2 regions of the Mesorhizobium australicum WSM2073 genome follow, and region 1 is predicted to be linked to the other one. Evidence: predicted binding sites of a transcription regulator. Region 1 holds the regulator's gene; the other holds the start of a gene.
What was found. Region 1 encodes LexA, which represses DNA repair genes until DNA is damaged. Its sites were predicted from a motif close to TGTTCNNNNTGTGTTCNG; they were not measured.
Positions count from the first base shown of each region.

Region 2: MESAU_RS25315 (2'-5' RNA ligase family protein) is a predicted target of LexA. The motif match lies at 4,808-4,825, and genes of this name have one in related genera.

Region 1 covers NC_019973.1:4,101,847-4,114,059, reverse strand. The annotation lists gene kynU (kynureninase) at 1-469, opposite strand, end outside; gene MESAU_RS19695 (ABC transporter permease) at 517-1,440, opposite strand; gene MESAU_RS19690 (ABC transporter ATP-binding protein) at 1,446-2,225, opposite strand; gene MESAU_RS19685 (ABC transporter substrate-binding protein) at 2,284-3,270, opposite strand; gene MESAU_RS19680 (GntR family transcriptional regulator) at 3,421-4,194, shown strand; gene lexA (transcriptional repressor LexA) at 4,605-5,348, shown strand; gene MESAU_RS19670 (ComEC/Rec2 family competence protein) at 5,342-7,795, opposite strand; gene gltX (glutamate--tRNA ligase) at 7,899-9,323, shown strand; gene gltA (citrate synthase) at 9,507-10,829, shown strand; gene lpxB (lipid-A-disaccharide synthase) at 10,917-12,095, opposite strand; gene MESAU_RS19650 (LpxI family protein) at 12,088-12,213, opposite strand, start outside.
Region 2 covers NC_019973.1:5,237,434-5,249,646, reverse strand. The annotation lists gene MESAU_RS25340 (LacI family DNA-binding transcriptional regulator) at 1-293, opposite strand, end outside; gene MESAU_RS25335 (ATP-binding cassette domain-containing protein) at 325-1,116, opposite strand; gene MESAU_RS25330 (ABC transporter permease) at 1,120-2,106, opposite strand; gene MESAU_RS25325 (substrate-binding domain-containing protein) at 2,224-3,159, opposite strand; gene MESAU_RS25320 (fumarylacetoacetate hydrolase family protein) at 3,455-4,612, opposite strand; gene MESAU_RS25315 (2'-5' RNA ligase family protein) at 4,871-5,473, shown strand; gene MESAU_RS25310 (SnoaL-like domain-containing protein) at 5,599-5,952, shown strand; gene MESAU_RS25305 (SRPBCC family protein) at 6,048-6,527, opposite strand; gene MESAU_RS25300 (ArsR/SmtB family transcription factor) at 6,524-6,880, opposite strand; gene MESAU_RS25295 (ArsC family reductase) at 7,046-7,396, shown strand; gene MESAU_RS25290 (DUF488 domain-containing protein) at 7,493-7,846, opposite strand; gene MESAU_RS25285 (aminopeptidase) at 7,870-9,126, opposite strand; gene MESAU_RS25280 (LysR substrate-binding domain-containing protein) at 9,123-10,115, opposite strand; gene MESAU_RS25275 (hypothetical protein) at 10,199-10,429, shown strand; gene MESAU_RS25270 (YbfB/YjiJ family MFS transporter) at 10,508-11,668, shown strand; gene sbmA (peptide antibiotic transporter SbmA) at 11,782-12,213, shown strand, end outside.

The sequences.
Region 1 (12,213 bases):
TGGTCGGCGCATCAACGCCCTCAAGGCGCAACACCGTGCCGGGGCGCGTCGAGGCCACGCCTTCGGCCATGTAGAGATCGGTTGGAAAGCTGTCTCCCTCGGCGACGATGACCGAGCGGTCCGGCCGCATGCCGAGTGCGGCATGCAGCACCTTGTAGATGTTGATCGAGGTCGTATCGCAGACCACCGTCTGGCCGGCCGCCGCGCCGATCAGCCGCCCCAGTTGGTCGCCGAGCGCGACCGGCATGTCGAACCAGCCGGCGGTGTTCCAGGCACGGATCAGATCCTGTGCCCACTCCTGGGTCGCGGCTTTCCGCAGCTCGTCGAAGACGGCGGGTGCCGCGGCGCCGAGTGAATTGCCGTCGAGATAGATCACGCCTTCCGGCAAGATGAACCGGTCGCGGATGGCACGCAGCGGGTCCGCCGCATCCATGGCTTCGACGGCTGCGAGATCGAGCGTTGCAGGCATCATTTGTGACATTCCCTGGTTATTCACGCCTTGGTCATTCACGCCGGTTACTCACGAATCGCTTCGCGAACCGGTGCGGAACCCCGGCTGCGCTTGAGGCTGGGCAAGGCAAGCATGGCCAGTACGAACAGGCCCGTGGCAAGCTTCAGGTCAGGCGGCGGCATGCCGGCCGCAAGGCAGAACGACACCAGCTGGTAGTAGATGATCGCGCCGGCGAAGGGCGCCAGCAATTGCCGCCACACCGTCTGCTTGCCGACGACGGCTTCGCCGATCATCAGCGCGGCAAGGCCGTTGATGAGAATTCCCAGGCCCATATTGACGTCGGCGAAGCCTTGCGACTGCACCATCAGCGCACCGCTTGACGCCGAAAAAGCGCTGGCCAGCCCGACACCGCCTATGGTCGCGGCCCAGACATTGATGCCTTGCGCCTCGGCCATGTCAGGATTGGCGCCCACGGCGCGCACGGCAGTCCCCTTCTCGGTCCTGAAGAACATGTAGAGCAGCATGAAGGCGGCAAGCGCGAGGAGACCCGCGACGACAATCTTGCTGGCGGGGAAACCCGGCCGCGCGAACGGCACCCAGTCGAACACCGAGGGCGAACCGAAGACGGACAGGTTGGACTTGCCCATAATGCGAAGGTTGATGCTGTAGAGCATCGTCATCATCAGGATGCCCGCAAGCAGCGTGTGGATGCGGAAGCGCAGATGGATGAAGGCGGTGCAGCAGCCCGCCGCGAAGCCAGCGACAAGGGCGGCAGCAACGCCCATCAGCGGCGATGCGCCGGCGGCAAGGAGAACGCCGCAGACGCAGCCGCCCAGCGGAAAAGCGCCTTCGCTGGTGAGATCGGGAAAATTCAGCATGCGAAACGGGATCATGATCCCGAGCACGACAAAGGCCAGGATCAGGCTTTGCGCCAGGGTGACCGGCATGATCGCGACGAAGCTGGTGAGAACGTCCCCAACAAAATCCATGATGATCAGCTCGCCAGCAACATGCGATCGGTCTTGACCGAGAAATGGCCGATCAGATCAATAACCGTGACCCTCGCCTTCTCCTGCCCGGCGACTTCCAGGAGCACCCGGCCCGCATCGAGCATGATCACCCGGCTGCCATAATCGACGGCGTGTTGCATGTTGTGGGTCACCATCAAAGTCGTCAGTTTCAGCGCGTTGACGGCGCGCACGGTCGCTTGCATGACGATTTCGGCCGTGCGCGGGTCGAGGGCCGCGGTATGCTCGTCGAGCAGCAGCAAGTCCGGCGATCCGCCGACCGCCATGATCAGCGACAAGGATTGCCGCTGCCCGCCCGAGAGCAGGTCGACGCGCGTGTCGAGACGATTTTCCAAACCGAGACCCAGTATCGACAGTCGTTCCCTGTAGGACGCAAGCCGGGTGGTGTTCAGCCCCGGGCGCAAGGTGCGCTTTTGGCTACGCAAATCGGCCAGCAGCATGTTTTCCGCAACCGTCATGCTGGCGGCGGTGCCGCGCATCGGGTCCTGGAACACGCGCGCCAGTTTCGCGGCGCGCTTGTGCACCGGCATTGCAGTCACGTCGGCGCCGTTGATCAGGATCTGGCCGGAATCGAGGATCAGGGCGCCGGAAATGGCGTTGAGCATGCTGCTCTTGCCGGCCCCGTTGGAGCCGATGACGATGCCGAACTCTCCGGTGGCCAAGGACAGGCTGAGACCGTCCAGCGCGACCTTCTCGTCGGCCTGGCCCTTGTAGAACACTTTGCGCGCGGATCGAATCTCCAGCATCGTTCCTCCCTGACCTCGGGATAGCGGCGCCGACGCCGTCACCCCGGCAGTTCCGATGTTAGTCGACGATGCAGCCGCAATCGGCCATTGAAGCCGGTATCTCGATGCCGAACGCGGCCATCGCCTTGCGCGAGATCGTTGCCATGTGGTCCTTGTAGGCCGGGCGCGACGGCGCGATCGTCTTGGGATCCTTGCCCTTGAGGATCTCGGCGGCGATGTTGCCGGCGTTGACGCCGACCTGCGTGTAATTGACCGCGAAGCTCGCCGGCACGGTGCCGTTACGGACCGCACTGTCATCGGAGTTGACGACCGGGATACCGGCCTGGCGGGCGGCCGCGGAGACAGCGGCGATCGCCGGCTGGATCAGGTTCGAGGCCGGGCCGTAGATCACGTCGGCCTTGCCGGCGAGCGAAGCGATGCGTTGCTGGATGTCATTGACGTTGTCGATGCCGACCTCCACCACCTCGAAACCGGCGGCCGGTGCCGCCGCCTTGATCTTTTCGACCAAGGCAACGTCATTGGCCTCACCGGGATTATAAGGCACGCCGAAGCGCTTGGCGTTCGGCAGCAGCTTCTTGGTGAAGGCCATCACCGCGGCGACGTCCTGCAGATCGCTGGCGCCGGTCATGCCTTCGTCTCCGGCGTCCCATGACGGCACCAGCTTGGCCGCCACCGGATCGGTGACCGCGGCAAAAACGATCGGAATGCCGGAACCGGCGAGCGCTTTCTTGGCGATCTGTGAGACCGGCGTGGTGATGGTGTAGATCAGCTTGGGCTGCTCGGCCTGCAGCTTGGCGATCATCTGCGGCACCAGCGACGCATCGAAATTGGTGTGGCTCTCCGTGTAGACGACGTCCTTGCCCTCGACGAAGCCGTTATCCGTCAGCGCCTTCTTGAAGCCGGCTATGGCGGCGTTCAATTGCGGATGCTCGCCGAAATTGGCAATGCCGATACGGATCTGATCGGCCGCGGCACTGCCGGCACTGACCATCAATGCGCCTGCCAGGGCCAAGCCCGACAACCAAGCGGATTTCGACTTCAACATCATTTCCTCCCAGATTTGATCAGGGCCGCTTGGAAACGCGGCTACTACGGCGATCATGGTGAGTCCGCTGGTCTGTGTCAAACATTATATATAATTGTTGCTGTGACGCACTATCATATATACTTTTCGCCAGACGACGGATTGATCACCATGCTGAATGAAACGAGTTCCACAAAAACGGAAGCCGCCTATCAGCTGTTGCGGCGCGACATCCTGACCACGCGCCTCATGCCCGGCGCCCCGCTCAAACTGAGTGCGCTGCGCGGCACCTATGGCGTCGGCTGGACACCGTTGCGCGAAGCCCTGTCGCGGCTCGAGGCCGAACGCCTGGTCACCGCGATCAGCAATCGTGGTTTTGCCGTGGCTCCGGTGTCGCGGGCCGAGCTGGAGGATCTGGCACGCGCCAGGATGGTGGTCGAGATACCCCTGTTCCTCGAATCGATGGAAAAAGGCGGCAGGGAGTGGGAGGATGCCGTGGTCACCGCCCACTACCGGCTCTCGCGTTGCAAGACGGCGGTCGACGATCCCTCGGACGCGGCCGTCGACAGATGGGACGAGAACCACGAGGCTTTCCATGCGGCGCTGCTGAGCGCCGCCACATGCGACTGGCTGTTGCGGTTCCGCTCGACGATCTCGGATCAGCTGCGCCGGCATCATCGCTTCCTTGGTCTGGCGCCGACACTGCGGGCCGCGGCCGGCCTCAAGGATGGCTATGAAGAGGCAATCGAAGCGCTACGCGAAGCGATTGCGATCGAACACCATACCGCGATCATGGAAGCGGCGCTCGACCGTGACGTCGAGCGGGCCAAGGCGCTGATGACGGCGCATATCGGCTACACACTGCACGTCTATGTCCACAGCGAAGACAGCGGCGCTACCAGATACGCCGCTCGCGCCGGCAGCTTGAAGGCGGGTTCGGGATAACTTCAGCGCTTCCGCGACGCCTATTCGAACGCGCTGGCCGGAGTGCGCCGAACGCCCCGATCCATGGCCGCCCGAAGCTACCAATCGTTGGCATTTTGGTTTCGTTTCGTTCCGCGAATAATGGCTCCGCGAATTATACGTCCCTCCGAGGAGAAGCCTTCCAACTAACTGATGCCAAAGCCTCGTCGGCGGATGGGCCACAGGCCATTAACCAAAACGATTTCAATGCGCCTGCCGACGGCGGAAAGGACTGGTTGCCGCCCGCCGTCGCGGGCAAAAAACTTCAGACCCCTTAACAAATTCATTAAACTTTAAACGGTTGCAGAACACAACTGGAACAGATAGTGTTTGTTCTGGGTTTGTTTTTTCGATTCTGGTTCAACCTTTCGTTCAATGTCTTGGGGGCCGCCATGCTGACACGCAAGCAACATGAACTGCTGATGTTCATCCACGAACGGCTCAAGGAAAGCGGGATACCGCCTTCCTTCGACGAGATGAAGGAAGCACTCGATCTTGCCTCCAAGTCGGGGATCCATCGCCTGATCACGGCCCTGGAGGAGCGCGGCTTCATTCGCCGGCTACCCAATCGGGCGCGCGCGCTGGAAGTGCTGCGGCTGCCGGACTCGATCGCGCCGGGCCTCAATGCGGCAAAGAAGTTCTCGCCAAGCGTCATCCAAGGCAGCCTTGGCCAAGGCAGTCTCGGACGCCAGATCAGGCCGGCCGCTGCGCCTTCGCGCCTGCCCGCGGCCGGCAACGACGACGACGCGGTTTCAGCCGTGTCCATCCCGGTCATGGGCCGTATCGCCGCCGGTGTGCCGATCGATGCCATCCAGCATCAGACGCATTCGATCTCGGTGCCGCCGGACATGATCATGGGCGGCGAGCACTATGCGTTGGAGGTCAAGGGCGACTCGATGATCGAGGCTGGTATCTTCGATGGAGACACGGTCATTATCCGCAATGCCGACACGGCAAGCCCGGGCGAAATTATCGTGGCACTGGTCGACGAAGAGGAAGCGACACTGAAGCGGTTCCGCCGCAAAGGCGCTTCGATCGCGCTCGAGGCCGCCAATCCAGCCTACGAAACGCGCATTTTCGGGCCGGACAGGGTCAAGGTACAAGGCAAGCTGGTCGGGTTGATCAGGCGCTACTGAACCGGCTTGTTATCGGGCTTGTCGGGTTTTTTGTACGGCGGCAGCCCCCTCGCCTCGCGTGAGAATTTTCGCTGTTCGTGCCAGGGCCGGTATGGTCCGTCGACGGCAAACGCGATCGCGGCCCGGGTCGTGGCCGACTGGGGATTGAAGAAGACGGCAGCGCTTCCCTTGCGGGCGAGCTGCCGTTTGGTGACGACGAGAACCAGTGGATTGTGGCAGGCGTCATAGGCGGTTGCGTCATTGACGATGATCAGGTCGGCGAAAGCGCAGGCTTTCCAGGTGGTCTTGCGGTCCTCGACATAGGCAATGATCGCGCCGGAAGGGTGCCTGGCAAGGCACAGGCCTTCGCGGCAGTAGAAGGGCGATCCCGGCGGCAGGTCGGTGGGACTGGCAACATCGAATTGCCTGTCTGTCGTGTCGAACATTTCCGGTTTGACGATTGTTTCGGAGATCAGGGCGCGCTTCCAGTTGTCGGTTGCGAATTCGTTCGGACGTTCCCGGTTGACGGCCAGTTCGCCATTGCCGATCGGCAGCGCGACCAGCCGCGCATCTTCCGAGATCAGCACATCGGGCGCGCGTGTGTGCGACACAGTCAACAGGCCGGCGAGCGCGAATGGCAGCGCCGCGAGCCGCAGCCATGTCGTCGCCATCGTCGCGATAACCAGCGCGACGGTGACCAGCAGCACGGATTGCTGCGAAATCAGCCCGACTCCATCGACCGGAGAGCGCTCCGATATCCACGCCGACACGGCGATCATTGCTGTCAGGCCCTTGCCCATGAGGTAGAGAGCCGGCCAATCCAGTCCGAATGGCATCAACAGCGCGCTGGCGACGGCCAGGAACATCACGACCGACACGATAGGCATCACGGCCAGATTGGCGAACAGGCTGAGCGGCGATACCCGCTGGAAATGCCAGATGGCAAACAGTGCCGTGGCGCTGCCGGCGATAATGGACGTCATGGCCAATCCACCTGTCGCCAGCAGGAATTTTCGCGTCAGGAACCCGGGCAGCGATCGCTTTGGCGGCGGTGGCCGCGTCTTTCCCGCACGGTGATCGGCCCAGCCGGCATAAGCGCCAACCAGGGCCGCGGTCGCGGCGAACGACATCTGAAAGCTCGGGCCGACGACCTCGTGCGGCGAGACCAGGATGACGGCGATCGCCGAGATCCCCAGATTGCGCATGGTCAGCGCAGCGCGATCGAAGAAGACGGCAATCAGCATCACCGCCAGCATGATGAAGCTGCGTTCGGCGGCAACGACGACACCGGAAATGATGAGATAGGCCGCGATCGAGAACAGTGCGGCGGCGGCCGCGTATTTCTTCACCGGCCGGCGCGCGGAAAAGTCTGGAAACAGCGCGAAGGCACCACGCAGCAGACCCATGATGGTGCCGGCCACAAGCGCCATATGCAGTCCCGAAATAGAGATGATGTGATAGATGCCGGTACGCCGCATCGCTTCATTGATTTCATCGGGTATGCCGGCGCGCACGCCGACGATCAGCGCCGCCGCGATCTCGCCTTCAGCGCCGCCGACGCTGCCCCTGATGTGGTCGGCGATGGATTCGCGGGCATTTTCGATGCCTGAAAAAAGGCGAGCCGATAGCGGCATCTCACCGTCGTCGGCGGAAACAACCGTTGGATTGCCGAGAAAGAAGCCGCTGCCGCCGATGCCGGCGAAATAGCTGTCGAAAGAGAAGTCGTAGCTGTCCGGCCGCACCGGGCCGGTCGGCGGCAACAGTTTGGCGTAGCCTGTGATGAGCGAGCCGGCGGTCATTCCCGGCGGTATCTTGCGTGCGGAAAGCCGGACCCTTTCCGGCGCATAGCGCAGTTTCGGCCGGGCGGTCGAAATCACGTCCATGGTCAGCCGGATGCGGCCGCTCTCCATCTCCTCGATCGAGACCACGCGGCCGGTCAGTTGCGTGGAGATTTCCGAACCCAGCATCCGGGTTCCGGCTCGCCATGTTTCGACCTTCGCCGCGAGCAGGCCCAGCGCGCACAACAGCACTGCCATGAAACACAGATGGGTTTTCGACCAGGAGCGCGAGACGAAGGCACAGACCGCCATCAGCACCACGACCGCGACGGATTTTGAAAAGTCGGGCTCGGATGCCAGCGAGAAATAGGCGATCGCCCCAACGGCCAGACAGACCGGCACCAGCAGGAACGCGATGCCCCGGTCGAGTTCAAGTTCCGCCGCCCGGGCCACGCCATGGCGCAGGCGAGGCAAGGATACCAGGCCGACTTGCCGGCGCACGCGCACGATCCTGCCCGCGGCAGGAGCCGGCGCCGGCGCCTGCCCACCTGCCTGCAGCGACCTGGTTTCGGGTGCAGCCACGAGCGGAGATGGCAGTGGGATCGTCGCAGGCGCCGCAAACAGGGATCGCTCGCTGACGCCGATAGCGGCATCCTCGCCCCGATCCGAGCCCCGGCCTCGTCCAGTCATCGGGTCTGCCCCTTGCACCCTCGACGTCCTATGCTACATGAACGCGCAACGCGCGAAAGTCCGCACGCTCTGCACCCAGCTTCAGACGTTTTCCGAGAGTTCCATGCCCGACAAGGTCATCACCCGTTTTGCCCCCTCGCCGACCGGCTATCTGCACATCGGCGGCGCGCGCACGGCGCTCTTCAACTGGCTCTATGCAAAGCATACCGGCGGCACGATGCTGCTGCGCATCGAGGACACCGATCGCGAGCGTTCGACCGATGCGGCCACATCGGCCATTCTCGATGGCCTGACCTGGCTTGGCCTTTCGTGGGACGGTGACGCGGTCTCCCAATTCGAGCGCGCGCCGCGCCATCGCGAGGTGGCCGAGGAGCTGGTGCGCCTGGGCAAGGCCTATTACAGCTACGAGACTTCAGCCGAGCTGGAGGCAATGCGCGAGGCTGCACGCGCCAAGGGCCTGCCGCCACGCTATAACGGCCATTGGCGTGACCGCGACCCCTCGGAGGCGCCGTCCGGCGTCAAGGGCGCCATCCGCATCAAGGCACCGACCGAGGGCGAGACGGTGGTGCAGGACCGGGTCCAGGGAGACGTGCGCTTCCCCAACAAGGATCTCGACGACTTCATCATCCTGCGTTCGGACGGCAACCCGACCTACATGCATGCCGTCGTCGTCGACGATCACGACATGGGCGTCACCCACATCATCCGTGGCGACGATCACCTGACCAACGCCGCCCGCCAGACCGTGATCTACAACGCCATGGGCTGGGACGTGCCGTCGATGTCGCATATCCCGCTGATCCACGGCGCCGACGGCGCCAAGCTGTCGAAGCGCCACGGCGCGCTCGGCGTCGAAGCCTATCGCGCCATGGGCTATCTGCCGGAGGCGCTGCTCAATTACCTTGCGCGGCTCGGCTGGAGCCATGGCGACGACGAGATCATGTCGATCGAGGACATGGTCTCGTGGTTCGACATTGGCGACGTCAACAAGGGCGCGGCGCGCTTCGACTTCGCCAAGCTGGAAGCGATCAACGGCGCCCATATGCGACGTATGGCCGACACCGAGCTGTTCGATATCTTCATCGCCACCTTGCCCTATCTGGAGGGCGGTCCGGCGATGGCGGCGCGCCTCGACGACAAGAACAAGGCGCAGCTGCTGGCAGCACTTCCGGGCCTGAAGGAGCGCGCCAAGACGCTGGTCGAGCTTGTCGACGGTGCCGGCTTCCTGTTTGCCGCGCGGCCGCTGCCGATCGACGACAAGGCGGCACTCCTGCTCAATGACGACGCGCGCAAGATCCTGCGTGGCGCTCACGAAGCTTTGAAGTCGCTGTCAGGCGACTGGACGGCGGCCACGGCCGAGGCCGCGATCCGCGACTTTGCGTCGGCTGGCGGCCACAAGCTTGGCGCCGTGGCCCAGCCGTTGCGGGCTGCGTTGACCGGCAAGAGCACGTCACCGGGCGTATTCGACGTGCTTGCCGTTCTGGGGCGTGAGGAAAGCCTGGCGCGCATAGCGGATCAAATCGATTAGGAGCAAACTGGCCCAAGAAGATTGGCATTGAAAGGCGGGTTTCGCAGTGCAACATTAGGCCTTGGCCCAATCTGGCACGCACCTCCTAGAATGCGGTGGCGAGTACGCGCATTGCGGTGATTTCGACGTGTCGCTCTGCGGATTTTGCCTTTGCCGGCATGACGAAACAAGAAGGAGTTTGCAATGACCGAAGCTGCGAAAAAACTGGATGTGGGCGGCCAAGAGGCCACGGCGACGCTGGAATTCGCCGGCAAGACTCACGAATTCAAGGTGCGAAGCGGCTCGGTCGGACCTGACGTCATCGACATCGCCTCGCTCTACAGCACCACCGGCGCCTTCACCTATGACCCGGGCTTCACCTCGACGGCAAGCTGCGAGTCGGAAATCACCTTCATCGATGGCGACGCCGGCATCCTCCTGCATCGGGGCTATCCGATCGACCAGTTGGCCGAACATGGCGACTTCCTCGAAGTCTGCTACCTCCTGCTCTACGGCGAATTGCCGACCAAGGCGCAGAAGGACGATTTTGACTACCGCGTAACGCGCCACACAATGGTGCACGAGCAGATGTCGCGCTTTTTCACCGGCTTCCGCCGCGACGCGCACCCGATGGCGGTGATGTGCGGCGTGGTTGGCGCGCTGTCGGCCTTCTATCATGACTCGACCGACATCTCCGACCCGTACCAGCGCATGGTTGCCTCCATGCGCCTGATCGCCAAAATGCCGACGATCGCGGCCATGGCCTACAAGTACCACATCGGCCAGCCCTTTATTTATCCGAAGAACGATCTCGGTTTCGCGGCAAACTTCCTGCACATGTGCTTTGCCGTGCCGTGCGAGGAGTACAAGATCAACCCGGTGCTGGCGCGCGCCATGGAGCGTATCTTCATTCTGCATGCCGATCATGAGCAGAACGCTTCGACCTCGACCGTTCGCCTCGCCGGTTCCTCGGGCGCCAACCCGTTCGCCTGCATCGCCGCCGGGATTGCTTGCCTGTGGGGCCCGGCCCATGGCGGCGCCAACGAAGCGGCGCTCAACATGCTGGGCGAGATCGGGCATGTCGATCACATCCCGGAATTCATCGCCCGCGCCAAGGACAAGAACGATCCGTTCCGCCTGATGGGCTTTGGCCACCGCGTCTACAAGAACTACGATCCGCGTGCCAAGATCATGCAGAAGACGGCGCATGAGGTTCTGGGCGAACTCGGCATCAAGGACGATCCGCTGCTCGACATCGCGATGGAACTGGAAAAGATCGCGCTGACCGATCCCTATTTCATCGAGAAGAAACTCTACCCGAACGTCGACTTCTATTCCGGCATCACGCTGAAGGCGCTGGGCTTCCCCACCACCATGTTCACCGTGCTGTTCGCGGTTGCCCGCACGGTCGGCTGGATCGCCCAGTGGAAGGAAATGATCGAGGATCCACGCCAGAAGATCGGCCGTCCGCGCCAGCTCTATACCGGTGCGCCAGAGCGCGACTACGTGCCGATCGCCAAGCGCTGAGACGAGTGAGTAGTGAGTAGTGAGTAGTGGTTAGTGAGTAGTCAGGTTAGAGAGTTTTCTAACTCACTACTCACTACTTACCACTCACTACTGCCTACTCACTCTCTTGATACACCCCATCACCACCTGCGCCGCGATCTCACCGGACGGTTTGTCCGTTGCCATGCGCCGTGAAATCTCGGCGAACCCGTCTTTCTGCCAGGCGCGCATGCCACTGTCGGCCAACAGCGCTTCCAGCTGGCGTGCCAGATTGTTCGGCCTGACGTATTCGTCGTAGAACTCCGGGATCAGTGCGCGATCCGAGATCAGGTTGGGCAGCAGCGCCGACCAGACGGAAACGAAATACCGCGCCACGGCGCGTGCGACAGGGTCGAGCCGGTAGCAAGAGATCATCGGCACGCCCGACAGTGCCAGTTCCAGGGAGACGGTGCCGGACGCGATCAACGCCGCGTCGGCCTTGCCGAAGGCCTGCCATTTGCGCTCCGGTTCCAGGATAATCTCGGGTTTTTCATCCCAGCGCGTGACCGCGGATCGTACGGTGTCCGCGACATGCGGCACCGTCGGCAACATCAGCCGAAGCCGATGCCCGCGTGCCCGCAGCATCGACACGGTCTCGCCGAACGGCTCGAGCAGCCGTCGCACCTCGCCGCGCCGCGAGCCGGGCAGGACAAGCAGCGTCTTCACGCGGTCTGGTGAAAGATCACGCGGCTGGGCCTGCGCCCTGGCGGCCGACAGCACGCCTGGATCATGCGTCAGGCGATGGCCGACATAGGTGCCGGGCGGGCCACCCAGCCGATCGAGCTCCTTCACTTCGAACGGCAGGATGCACAGGATGTGATCGACATACGGCTTCATCGCCACCGCCCTGCCCGGCCGCCATGCCCAGACGCTCGGGCAGACATAGTGGACGATCGGGATCGTCGGGTTGGCGGCGCGCACCTTTTTGGCGACGCGCAGCGAAAAATCGGGGCTGTCGATGGTGACGAGGCAGTCCGGCTTGGCATCCGCAACCAGCCCCGCCAGCTGACCGATCCGCCGCATCAGGCGCGGCAGGTCACGCAGGACGGCGCTGAACCCCATCAGCGCGACCTCGCTGGCGTCGAACGGCGAAACCAGCCCAAGCGCCTGCAGGTGGCGGCCACCGAGGCCGACGAGCTGCACCTCGCGTCCTGTTATTTGGCGCAGCGACTGGACAATGTCGGCGCCAAGCAGGTCGCCTGACTCCTCGCCCGCGACGATCGCGATCTTCAGCGCCCTGTCAGCCATGACCTGACTCCGTTGCGGCCAGACCGACAATGAACAGCCCAAGGTCATTGGCACGCGAGAGGGTTGCGGGACCTTCGAGGATCAGGGAGCGTCCCGCCTCGACGGCAATGCCGGCAAG
Region 2 (12,213 bases), 1.1 Mb from region 1:
TTGTGAATCCGGCAGGACGCCACCAGCGGCAGGCGCGAGGCGTAGTCCTCGATGTGCTTTGCCAGGTCGTGCATGAAGTCGTTCGAGCCGATCGGCAGGAAGAATTCCAGGTTTGCGGGCCTCGAGGGAAGCGTCACCTGGTCGGCGACCGGTAGATAGCCGAGCTGCTTGGCGGCCTCCATGACGCGTTGCCGGTTGGCGGCACTCGCTCCGGGCCGGTTGTTGAGCACCCTGTCGACCGTCGCGGTCGACAGCCCGCAGTTCCTGGCGATGTCGGAGACGGTAGCCTTCATGCCGCAACCCTACACGTCGCTTCGTACGTCCTCAGTGCGCCGGCTTGCCGTCGGCGAGGGCGTCGCGGATGTCCTTGTCCGACATGCCGGTGATGATGCGCTCGACTTCCGTCACGGTTGTCGTCTTCGGATCGATGTCGTCGGCGACCACCTTGCCCCTGCGCATGACGACGATGCGGTCGACCACCTGGAAGACATGGTGGATGTTGTGCGCGATGAAGATGCAGGAGTGGCCGGAATCGCGGGCGTTGCGCACGAAGCTGAGCACGCCTTGGGTCTCTGCCACGCCGAGATTGTTGGTCGGCTCGTCGAGGATGATCAGGTCGCTGTCGAAATGCATGGCGCGCGCGATCGCGACCGCCTGCCGCTCGCCGCCGGAGAGCGAGCCGATCGGTGTCGTCGGCGGGATGTTCTTGGAGATTCCGACCTGTTTGAGCAGATCGCGGGCGACCGTGTTCATGGCGTCCTGGTCCATGCGGTTGAGGAAGCGCGGCGGCTTGATCGGTTCTCGACCCAGGAACAGGTTGCGCGCGATCGACAATTGCGTGACCAGGGCGGAGTCCTGGTAGATGGTCTCGATGCCGTGGGCGATGGCGTCGCTGGTATCGCGCAAGGTGACCTTCTTGCCGCGGATGAAAATATCCCCGCTGGTCAGCGGCACCGCGCCGGAGAGAACCTTGATCAGCGTCGATTTGCCGGCGCCATTGTCGCCCAGCAGGCCGACGATCTCACGCTCGTTGACATGGAAATTGGCGTCCACCAGCGCCTGCACGCGGCCATAGGACTTGCGGATGTTGTGCATGCGGATCAATGGCTCGGCCATGGTTCAAGTCCCCGCCTGGTGCCGGCGTTCCAGCCATGAATGCAGCGCCATCATGCCAAGGATGATCGCGCCGATGAAGATGTTGTAGGCAAGGCCGGGCACGCCGATCAGCACGATGCCGTTGCGCATCACGCGCAGGATCAGGATGCCGAGCACGGTGCCGATGATGGTGCCGCGCCCGCCGGTGAGTGCGGTGCCGCCGATTACCACCATGGCGATTACCTCGAGTTCGTAGCCGGTACCGCTGTTGGGATTGGCGGCGGATGTGCGCAGCGAGGAGATGACGCCGGCAAGCGAGGCCATGACCGACGACAGGACGAACAGGCCGACCTTGACGCGATTGACATTGACGCCGCGGGCACGCGCCGCGTTGGGATTGCCGCCCGCCGCCTGGATCCAGTTGCCGGTCCGGCTTTGCGTCAGGACATAGCCGAGCGCGATCGCCGCGGCGATGAACCAGAACAGCGACATGTAGATGCGGAACGGCCCGATGAAGAAGTCGCCGACCAGAGCCTCCGCCAGCCAGCTGCCTTCGGCACTCCAGGTGCGCTGCGGAAACCCGTCGGTGATGAAAAGCGCGCTGCCGCGCACCACCAGCAGCATGCCGAGCGTCACCAGGAAGGACGGGATCTTGAGCTGCGTGACGAACCAGCCATTGACCAGGCCGATCAAGGCGGCAACCACCAGCGCGACAAGGAAGCCCATTTCCAGCGAGGTGACGCCGGCATTGAACAGCGTCCACATCAGTACGGGCGAGAAGCCGAACAGGGACCCGACGGAGAGGTCGAATTCGCCCGAAGTCATTAACAGCGTCATCGCCAGCGCGATTAGGCCGAGCTCGACCGTGAAGGCCAGCGTGTTGGAGATGTTCTGCGGCGACAGGAAGTCGTGGTTGAAACCCCAGAAAACGGCGATCTCCACGATGAGCAGAATGAAAGGTCCGAATTCCGGCCGCGCGATCAGGCGTTGGATGAGCGAATGATTTTCCACTGGGAACCCGCGACATGGTTGGGACGGGCCGCGAGCTCCACCGCATCGGGTGGCATGCCACGGCGCAGGAAGATATCTGGCGCCGTGCGAAAACGCGCGGCGCCAGGGGATCGCGGATTATTTGCCGGACAGGATCTTGTCGTAGACCGCCGCGGTGTCCTTCTCATAGAGCGCGCCGGTGATGACGTTGAAGCCCGGAGGAATGCCGCTGGCCGCCATGTTGGCGAGCGACAGCGCCACATAGCTGGTCGCCTGCGGATCCTGCCACTGGCCGGCATTGACATAGCCGTTCAGCACTTCCTGGGTGGTGTCGAGCGAGTTGCCCCAGCCGACCACCGGAATTTCGCCCGGCTTGACGCCGACCTGGTCGAACACGCGCTTGATCGAACCGGTTACGAGGTCGCCCAGGCCGATGATGGCGTTGACCTTGCCCTTGTGGGCGGTGAGGTAGTCGACCATGCGGTTGATCACCTCGGCCTGGTCGAGCGTCGCTTCGGTCACTTCATAGGTGATGCCGAGCGGTCCGAAGACGCTCTTGATGCCTTCTTCTTCCTGCACGCCGTAGGTGGCGCCGGGGATCTCGACCGGCATCCAGACGAAGTCGCCCTTCTTCACCAGGCCTTTGTCGACCAGATATTGCGCCCAGTGCTTGCCGAAAGTGACGTTGTCGCCGCCGACATAGGCGTTGAAATTGGCCTTGGGATCGGGCGTGTTGAAGTTGATGATCGGGACGTTGGCCGCGCGCGCTTCCTTGACGATCTCGACCAAGCTGCCCGGATCGGGGCTGGTGGTGACGATGCCGTCGGCCTTGGCCGAGAGGGCGGCACGGACCGCCTCTTGCTGCGAGGCGACGTCGCCATTGTGGAACGACGTGTTGACCGTGTTGCCGGTGTCCTTGGCCCATTGCTTGGCGCCGGCGAGGAAGTAGGTCCAGACCGGGTCGGCCGGCCCGCCATGTGAAATCCAGTAGAACGTCTTGGCCTGCGCGGCTGCCGGAATGACCGTCAGCGCGATCAGCAGGCCGTAGAGCACAAGTCTTAGTCTCGTCAGCATTTGATTTCCTCCCGGTTGAAGATGATCCGTCCCTTGTTCCGGCTTCAGCCGGATTGCGTCTTTTTGCCAGCGCCGCTCGGATGCCTAAGAGCATTCCCTTTTTCGGCGAATGGCAAGCCTCCATCTGCAGATGTAGTGGGCGCCTGACGCGGCGCCATCAGCGACCCCATCAGATCGCATCAGTCGGGATGATTTTTCCCGGGCAGTCGGATGATTGTCGCCGAGAGCTCAGCCGGGCGGACTATCCCGATCACGTCTGGGCGGTCTCTGAGGGCGAAAGCCCCCAAAGAGCCGCTTAGAGCAGGCCGGCCTTGGCCAGGTCGCGCATCAAATGGCTGGCGCCGTAGGTCCAGTGCGGGCAATCGGGCGACAGCCGCACGCGGTTGACCAGCGCGCCGAATTTTTCCGACGAGATGGTGACGATGTCGCCGACCTTGTGCGTGAACCCCTTGCCCTTTTCGCCGCGATCCTTCGACGGCACGAACATGGTGCCGAGATAGAGCGCCAGCCCGTCCGGATACTGGTGATGCGGGCCCATGGCCGCGGCAACCAGCTCCTCCGGCGAGCGGCTGATCTCGGCCATCGAGCTTGCCCCCTCCAGCGAAAACCCGTCCTCGCCCTCGACCTTCAGGCGCACGACGGCCTGCTTCACGTCGGCGATGGAGAACGTGTCGTCGAACAGCCGGATGAAGGGGCCAAGCGAGGCCGAGGCGTTGTTGTCCTTGGCCTTGCCGAGCAGCAGCGCCGAACGGCCCTCGACGTCGCGCAGATTGACGTCGTTGCCGATGGTGGCGCCGACGATCCTGCCGCTCGAGGCGGCGATCATGGCGATCTCCGGCTCCGGATTGTTCCAGGTCGAAACCGGATGCAGGCCGACATCGGCGCCGAAGCCGACCGAGGCCATCGGCTGGCACTTGGTGAAGATCTCGGCATCGGGGCCGATGCCCACTTCCAGATATTGCGACCAGGCGCCGCGCGAAATCAGCTTGGCCTTGATCTCCATCGCCTCTGGCGAACCGGGCTTGAGCTTCGAAAGATCATGGCCGATCAGGCCCGCAATGTCGGCGCGGATGGCGTCGGCCTTCTCGGCCGAGCCACGCGCCTGTTCCTCGATCACCCGTTCGAGCAGGCTGACCACGAAGGTGACGCCGGAAGCCTTGATCGCCTGCAGGTCGACCGGCGACAGCAGAAAGGGTTTTGCCCGATCGCGCGTGGCTTCGAAACTGTTGGCCGCGATGGTGTCGAGTGAACCGATCGGCTTGCCCCTGGCCGAGCGCACATGGCCGGCCGGGTCGGCCAATTCGCAGACGTCACGCACGGTGGGCGCCGCGCTGGATGTGATGTCGAAGACGGTGCCGTCGCGCACCGTGACGACCAGGGGGTGCGAGGCATCGCCGCTCCTGGCGCGGCCGACAAACAAGCCTTCAGCGGGCAGATGTGTCGGGTTGGTCATGAGTTGGGTTCCTCGTTGAATCGAAAATGCTGGCCCGGTCGGCGCGGCACTTTCGCCGGATTTCATTCAAAGGTCTATCCCATCCAAGCAGTCGAGCGGTGGCCGCGAATATGCCGACTGGGTCATCCACGATGTCCGGATGTCAAGGACATCACCGGGCTTAGGGTCCGGTTACTCGAACTTGACTCAGAGAATTGTTCGTGTTTTGTTCCGGGCGCCAGAACAGAACGGAGGCGTTCCTTGGCGAGCGTATAGGTAATGTACCAAGGCGAACTAGATTTCGGAATTCCAGAACCGCCAAGGCGGCCCCAAAAACCGGATCGTGTCTTCTTCGGCGTGTTTCTGCAGGCAGGGGATTATTCTCGGTTTGCTGATTGTCAAAGCCGACTATGCGACAAATGTGGCATAGCCGGCTCACCGCTGATACCGGAGCGTTTTCATGTCAGCCAGCAGCATGTCGGGGACTACAAGCGGCTGCGGTCGAAAATCATCTTTGCGGCCACCCGATCGGGGCAGCGCGTCATGATGCCTGCTTTTGAGATCACCTTTCGCCACGCCAGGAGCTTTCCTGGCCGCCCGACGACAAGGGGCCGACCGGCCAAGCATCCCTTCGTGCTTGTGGCCGATGACGGACCGGTTTGTGAACTGAGCGGGAATCTCGGCGTCGAAATGCTGCGTGAAGGCCTGAAGGCGTCAGACGGGTTCGTCCCTCATATGACCCTTGCCTATGACCAGAAACTTATCCCCGAACTGCCGATCGAGCCGATCAGCTTCGTGGCGCGGGAGTTCATTCTCGTGCACAGCCTGCGCGGGCTGACGCAATATGATTTTCTGGAACGTTGGCCGCTGATTGCGATGTAACGAAGGGGCCGCTGGTTCGCGCGACACCCCATCCTGACAGGGTCATGTCAGCTATCGACCTGTCGGCGATGGCAGGTCCGCAAGCGGTTCCCTACTTGCAATGCGTCTGAACAGGAGGAACAAAAATGACCGTCACGGAAATCGCCAAGGAGTTCACCGAACTTCTCAAGCAGGGCAACAACGAAGGTGCTGCCGAAAAATACAATGCCGACGATATCGCCAGCTACGAAGCGATGGAGGGACCGATGGCCGTCAGTCACGGCAAGGAGGCCCTCAGGCAGAAAAGCCAGTGGTGGCAAGAGAACCACGAAGTGCATGGCGGCTCGGTCGAGGGCCCTTATGTCAACGGCGATCAATTCGCGGTGCGCTTCACCTTTGACATAACGCCCAAGGCCACCGGCGAGCGTGTCACCATGGATGAGGTTGGCCTGTACACGGTCAAGAACGGCAAGATCACCGAAGAGCGCTTTTACTACTGAGGCCGGAAATCGGGTCTTCCCAGCTTTGCTCTCTTTGCGGCAAGGTTGAAAATTTGCACGGCGGCCAGAGCGATCCTTCTGGCCGCTGGGAGCGTTCAAATCGTCTTCACATACTGCGCAAGTTGATCGGCCACCGTGCCCCAGCCGTCGAAGAAACCCATCTCTTCATGGTTGTCGCGGGTGGCTTGGTCACGGTGAATGGCTGTGGCGGTATAGCGCGTACCCTGGCCATCCTGATGGAGCGAAATGACCGCGGTGATGAAAGGCTCGCCCGAGGGTCGATAGCCGGGCAGCAGCGCATCCGTCCACACCAGCCGCTCGTTGGGCACGATTTCCAGATAGCAGCAGTGGCGGTCACTGACCTCCTTGCCGTCGGGCGACTGCATGCGTGTCCGAAACAGGCCGCCCGGTCTGAGGTCGATCTCGCAGTCGGTGATCAGCCATGGCTTCGGCGTGAACCACTGCCTGACATGCTCAGGTGTCGTCCAGGCTCGCCAAAGCAATTCGCGCGGCGCATCGATTACGCGCTCCAGCGTCAGGTCCAGCCGGGGATCGGGCTCGAAGGAATAACTCATTTTTCCTGCTCCTTGAGGGTCATGACATAGGCATCGAACCGGTCGAGGCGGCGTTCCCAAACTGTACGCTGTTCGGCCAGCCAGCTTTCGGCGAGCTTCAACGGTTCAGGCGCAAGCTCGTAAGTCCTGACCCGTCCGGTCTTTTGCGAACGAACCAGCCCGCAGCCTTCGAGAATCTTGAGATGGTCGATGAAGGATGGCAGGGCCATCTCGAAAGGCTGGGCCAGTTCGCTGACCGAAGCAGGGCTCCTGTTCAGCCGCTCGACCACGCGCCGTCGCGTCGGGTCGGCAAGCGCGCGAAAAATGCCGTCGATCGGCGGGAGGCTTGGATTTGCACTCTGGAGGCTGGTCATCGATCGGTCCCGGGTCGTCAAAAAGCGATTAGAAACACTTAGGTAATTGCCTTAGTGTTGGCAAGCGCCAAATTTCCGGCAACGCTGACCAAGCTGCTGGCCAAGCGGGAAGGGCGGTTTTAGGCTGCGAAACGGATTCGACTGTCAGCCCAAGGGAAGAGCACTTTGACGATCACCATGTACGGCATCACCAATTGCGACACGATCAAGAAGGCGCGCGTCTGGCTGGAGAGCCATGACCTTCCCTATCGTTTCCACGACTATCGGGCCGAAGGGATCGAGGCTGGCAAGCTGAATGGCTGGGCCGGCAAGGTCGGTTGGGAAAAGCTGCTCAACAAGGGCAGCACTTCGTTTCGCGAACTGCCGGAGGCGGACAAGCAAGGCCTCGACGAGAAGAAGGCGAAAGCGTTGATGCTGGCCAAGCCGACGATGATCAGGCGGCCGGTGCTGGAGATCGGCGATCGGGTGGTGGTTGGCTTCAAGCCGGAGGTTTATGAGCAGACGGTGGGGAAGTAGGCGGAAGCGTCGCGCCGTCCGATCTCCGCCCTCGTGGGGAGATGTCCGGCAGGACAGAAGGGCGCTGTCCCGCCTGCTCGCGAAGGTCCGAGCGCCTCAACCCGCGCTCAAATACTCCGCCAGTGCCACCGCATTATTGTGCGCCTCATCATGCGCGCCGTAGAGCAGCGTTACCTTGCCCTCGCCAAGCAAGCCGCGCAGCTGCGCAACCGCCTCACCATTCCCGTCGAGCTCAGCCCCGTACCGCTTCCGAAATTCCGCCCAACGTGCCGGCTCGTGCCCGAACCACTTCCGCAGGTCGTCGCTCGGCGCGATCTCCTTCAGCCACAGTGCCAGCGCGGCATGCTCCCTGCTGACGCCGCGCGGCCAGATGCGGTCAACCAACACCCGCTGCCCGTCATCGGCAGCGGGCGGTTCGTAAATCCGCTTGACCATCAGGTCGAAAGCCATTCGACCTCCCTACGCCGAACCCCTCAGGCCCACTCGCCCTTGCGCATCACCGGCACGCGGCTGCCATCCTTGGCGACGCCGTCAATGTCGATCTTGTCCGACCCGATCATCCAGTCGATATGGATGAAGCTCTTGTTGCCGCCGCGCGCCGCGATTTCGTCAGGGCTGAGCGAGGCGCCGTCGACGAAGCATTTCGAATAGCATTGGCCGAGCGCGATGTGGCAGGCGGCGTTTTCGTCGAACAATGTGTTGAAGAACAACAGGCCGCTGGCCGAGATCGGCGAGGAATGCGGCACCAGCGCCACTTCGCCCAGACGACGCGCGCCCTCGTCGGTGTCGAGCACCTTCTTCAGGACGTCCTCACCTTTCGACGCCTTGGCCTCGACGATCCTGCCGCCCTCGAAGCGCACCGAGATGTCGTCGATCAGCGTGCCTTGGTAGGACAGCGGCTTGGTCGAGGAGACATGGCCCTCGACGCGCCGCGCATGCGGAGTTGTGAAAACTTCCTCGGTCGGGATGTTGGGATTGCAGGTGATGCCGTTCTTGGCGGTCGAGGCGCCGCCCATCCACTCATGGCCATCCGCCAGCCCGACCGTCAGGTCGGTGCCCGGTCCAGCGAAATGCAGGGCATGGAAATCATGGCCGTTGAGCCATTCGGTGCGGCCGCGCAGCGCCGCATTGTGCGCCGTCCAGTTGCCGATCGGGTCTTCCACGTCCACCCGCGAGGCGGCGAAGATGGCGTCGGCGAGCTTCGCGACCGCCACATCGTCGGCATCGCCGGGGAAAACCTGCCTGGCCCAGGCCAGATCCGGATAGGCGACGATGTTCCAGTTGATGTCGAAGCCGGTGATCTTCTCCAGCGCCGGCTGGTAGGCCATCGAATTGGCCTTGTTGGCGCGCGCCACCTTCGCCGGATCCTGCGCCGACAGGAGCGACGGATCCTCGCCGCGCACGGCAAGCCGGGCTGCGTTGTTGGAGAAGGCCTTAGCCATGCCTTCGTAGAGCCAGCCGGCGGCATGGTCGAAGCCAGCATCGGCGCCGAAGCGGTAGCGCGCCAGCGTCATCTCGTCATCGTTGAAGATCGGCGTCACCAGCCCGGCACCGGCCTTGTAGGCGTGTTCGACGATGCGCCTGGTCAGCGGCAGGGCCGCGATCGACGATGTCAGCACCAGGTCCTGTCCGGGCTGCAATTGCAGCCCCACCTTGATGGCGACTTCCGCCAGCCTGTCGAGCTTCACCGGGTCGATCGTTGCGGAAACGCCGCGCGAATGTGTGGTCATGATCCTGCCTGTCGTCTTGGGATGTTCGATTGAACATAGACCGGTGCCGCGGTGCTTTCCACCGTGATCGTGCCGCTGGGCTCCGCGACCGACGATCCGAACCGCGCCATCGTCGCCGCGATCTCTTCCTTGATCCAGATCATGAAGTCCCGGACCTTGCGGCTCTCGGCCTTGGTGGCGGAGGTCACCAGCCAGTAGCCGAGGCCGCTCTGGGCGCGAATTCCGAACGGCGCCACCAGGCGCCCGTCGGCCAGCGCATCGGCCGTCAGCAATTGCCAGCCGAGCATCACGCCATGGCCGGCGATCGCCGATTCCAGGCACAGCATCGGGTCGGTGAAGCTCGCGCCTTTCTGGAAGGTAACGGGTTGAACGCCGGCGGCCGCGAACCAGCTTTCCCAGTTGATCATCGCCCGCTCGTCGGTGATGGCGCAGGTCTGGGCGAGGTCGCAGATCGACGTTAGTTTTCTGGCAATCCCGGGCGCGCAGACCGGGAAGACTTCCTGCGCCAAAAGCAGCTCCGCCTTTCCACCCGGCCATTTGCCGTCGCCAAGCCGGATGGCAATGTCGACGTCCGAGTGATCGAGATTGGCCAGCCGCACTGAAGCGTCGATACCCAGCAGCACGTTGGGATGCCGGTCGAAGTGCCGCGACAGCCGTGGCAGCAGCCATTTGGAGGCAAAGGCCGGTGCCGCCGAAACGACCAATGTGCACTGGCTGGCTTCGTCGGCCAGTGCCACGGCCTGGGCAAGCTCGCGAAATCCAGTGCCCAGGCGGGCCGCGAAGACGGCGCCGAATTCGGTCAGGACGAGGCCGCTGGTCGTGCGCTCGAACAGTGCCTGGCCGAGCTGTTTTTCGGTGCGGCTGATCTGCTGGCTGACGGCGCTGACGGAAACATTGAGTTCGCCGGCGGCGGCGGCGAGCGAGCCGAGACGGGCGACGGTTTCCACGGCGCGAAGGCCGTTGAGATGAACGCGGTTGAGCATGGCCATTTGAGATTTTCTAAACCGGTCCGGCCGAAATCTCAATTGAAAGACATATCGAAACGGCAGACCTTATGGGTGGAAACAGGCCCATGGAGCCGGAAATGCTGAGCATGTTGCTGAAGGCCCTGGTCGCGGCCACTTCGCCGGATGACACGGACTGCGACTTCGATACGCTGAGTTGGCTGACCGATCCGCTTGCCCATCCCGCGCTGGGTGTAATGTCGGAGCGCGAACTCGGTGATGTGCCGTTCCGGTTGACGGCGCGCCGGACCGCGTATGAGACCGTTTCACCGAGCGCCGGTTTCGGCGATCGCTGCTGAGCGCGCGATCGCGATCAGGGCACTGGCCCAACACGAGGCGGATTGTTTCACCCGCTCGCACATCTATTGTGCACTGCAATGACTTCGCCCCAATCGACAGCGCTGCGTTACGCCTTCGCCGGCATGATCGCCATGGCCGTCGCCATGGGCATCGGCCGCTTCGTCTACACGCCGATCCTGCCTGGCATGATGGAGGAACTGCATCTGTCGCCGGCCAATGCCGGCTGGATCGCCTCGGCGAATTATCTAGGCTATCTCGTTGGCGCGTTGGCGGCGGCGGGCAGCTGGGCACATGGACGCGAGCGTTTGCTGATGCTGGGCGCCCTCGGTGCCAGCGCCGTGCTGGCCGCCTCGATGGGGCTGACCGACGCCATGGCCGCCTTCGTCGCCATTCGTTTTCTGGCCGGTCTGGCGAGCGCTTTCGTCATGGTGTTCATGGCCAGCATCGTTTTCAGCCATATCGCGGCCGCCGGGCGCGGCGACCTGCAGGCCTGGCATTTCGGTGGCGTTGGCCTCGGCATAGCGATATCGGCGGCGATGATGGCGGTGCTGGTCACCGAGCATGCCGGCTGGGCGCAGGGCTGGCTGTGGTCGGGGGCGATTTCGGCTTGCGGCTTCGTCGCCGTGGCGCTGCTGGTGAACCAGGGTCCGCTCACCAATGGCGAGGTCCGCCGTGAACCGGCGCTGCCGAAGGATCGGTCGCTGATGAAGATGATCGTCGCCTATGGCCTGTTCGGTTTCGGCTATGTTGTGACGGCGACCTTCCTCGTGGCCATCGTGCGCCAAGGCGGCGGCAGCCGCGTCTTCGAGGCCATGGTGTGGATGGTTGCCGGTCTTGCCGGTTTTCCTTCGGTCTGGCTTTGGCAGAAGATAGCGGCGCGGATCGGGCTTTATGCCGCCTATGCTTTGGGATGTTTCGTCGAAGTTGTCGGCGTTACCGCGAGCGTCGCCACCGGCGGGCGCATGGGGCCGCTGCTTGGCGGCGTGCTGCTCGGCGGCACGTTCATTGCCATCACGGCACTTGGCCTGCAGGCCGCCCGGCAGCAGGCCCCAGCGTCGCCCCGGCGCATCTTTGCCCTGATGACCGCCTCCTTCGGGCTTGGCCAGATCATCGGCCCGATCGCGGCCGGGCTTTTGGCGCAGGCATCGGGCGATTTCTTCCTCGCCTCCATCGTCGCCGCGGCCGTCCTGGTCGTCTCCGGCGCCATCACATGGTCGGCTGCGCCAAAATCGCCATGATTTGTGGTCTTGCTCTGCACCGGCATCGGGCAGGCATTTTCTTTCCTCCTAATGTGTGACCTTATGCCGGCTCAAACCTGCTGATTTGCGCATCGATCGAGGAATTCGCCACAGTGTTCGTATCCTTCTTCCCGCAGCCGAAGCTGTTCTTCTCTTCGGCCGCCATCTGGAGCCTTGCGGCAATCCTGTTCTGGTTTTTCGGCGGGGAGCAATTGGGAGCGGTTTTCGGCATGCCGCCTGCTGCTCCCGGAGCGCCACCCATCATCGGCATCGCCATTCTCGTATCGAAGCCATTCCTCTGGTTTTATATCTACTTCACGCTTTGCGTGGCCATCTTCTACGCGTTCTGGAGTTGGTATTCGCCGCACCCATGGCAGCGCTGGTCGATCCTGATGACGGCGGTCATCCTGTTCTTCATCTATTTCAACGTGCAGGTCAGCGTCGCCGTCAACGCGTGGTACGGCCCGTTCTTCGACTATGTACAGGGGCTGATGTCGGGGACCGGAAAGTCGACGAACGCCGAGTTCTACACCGGATTGGCCGAC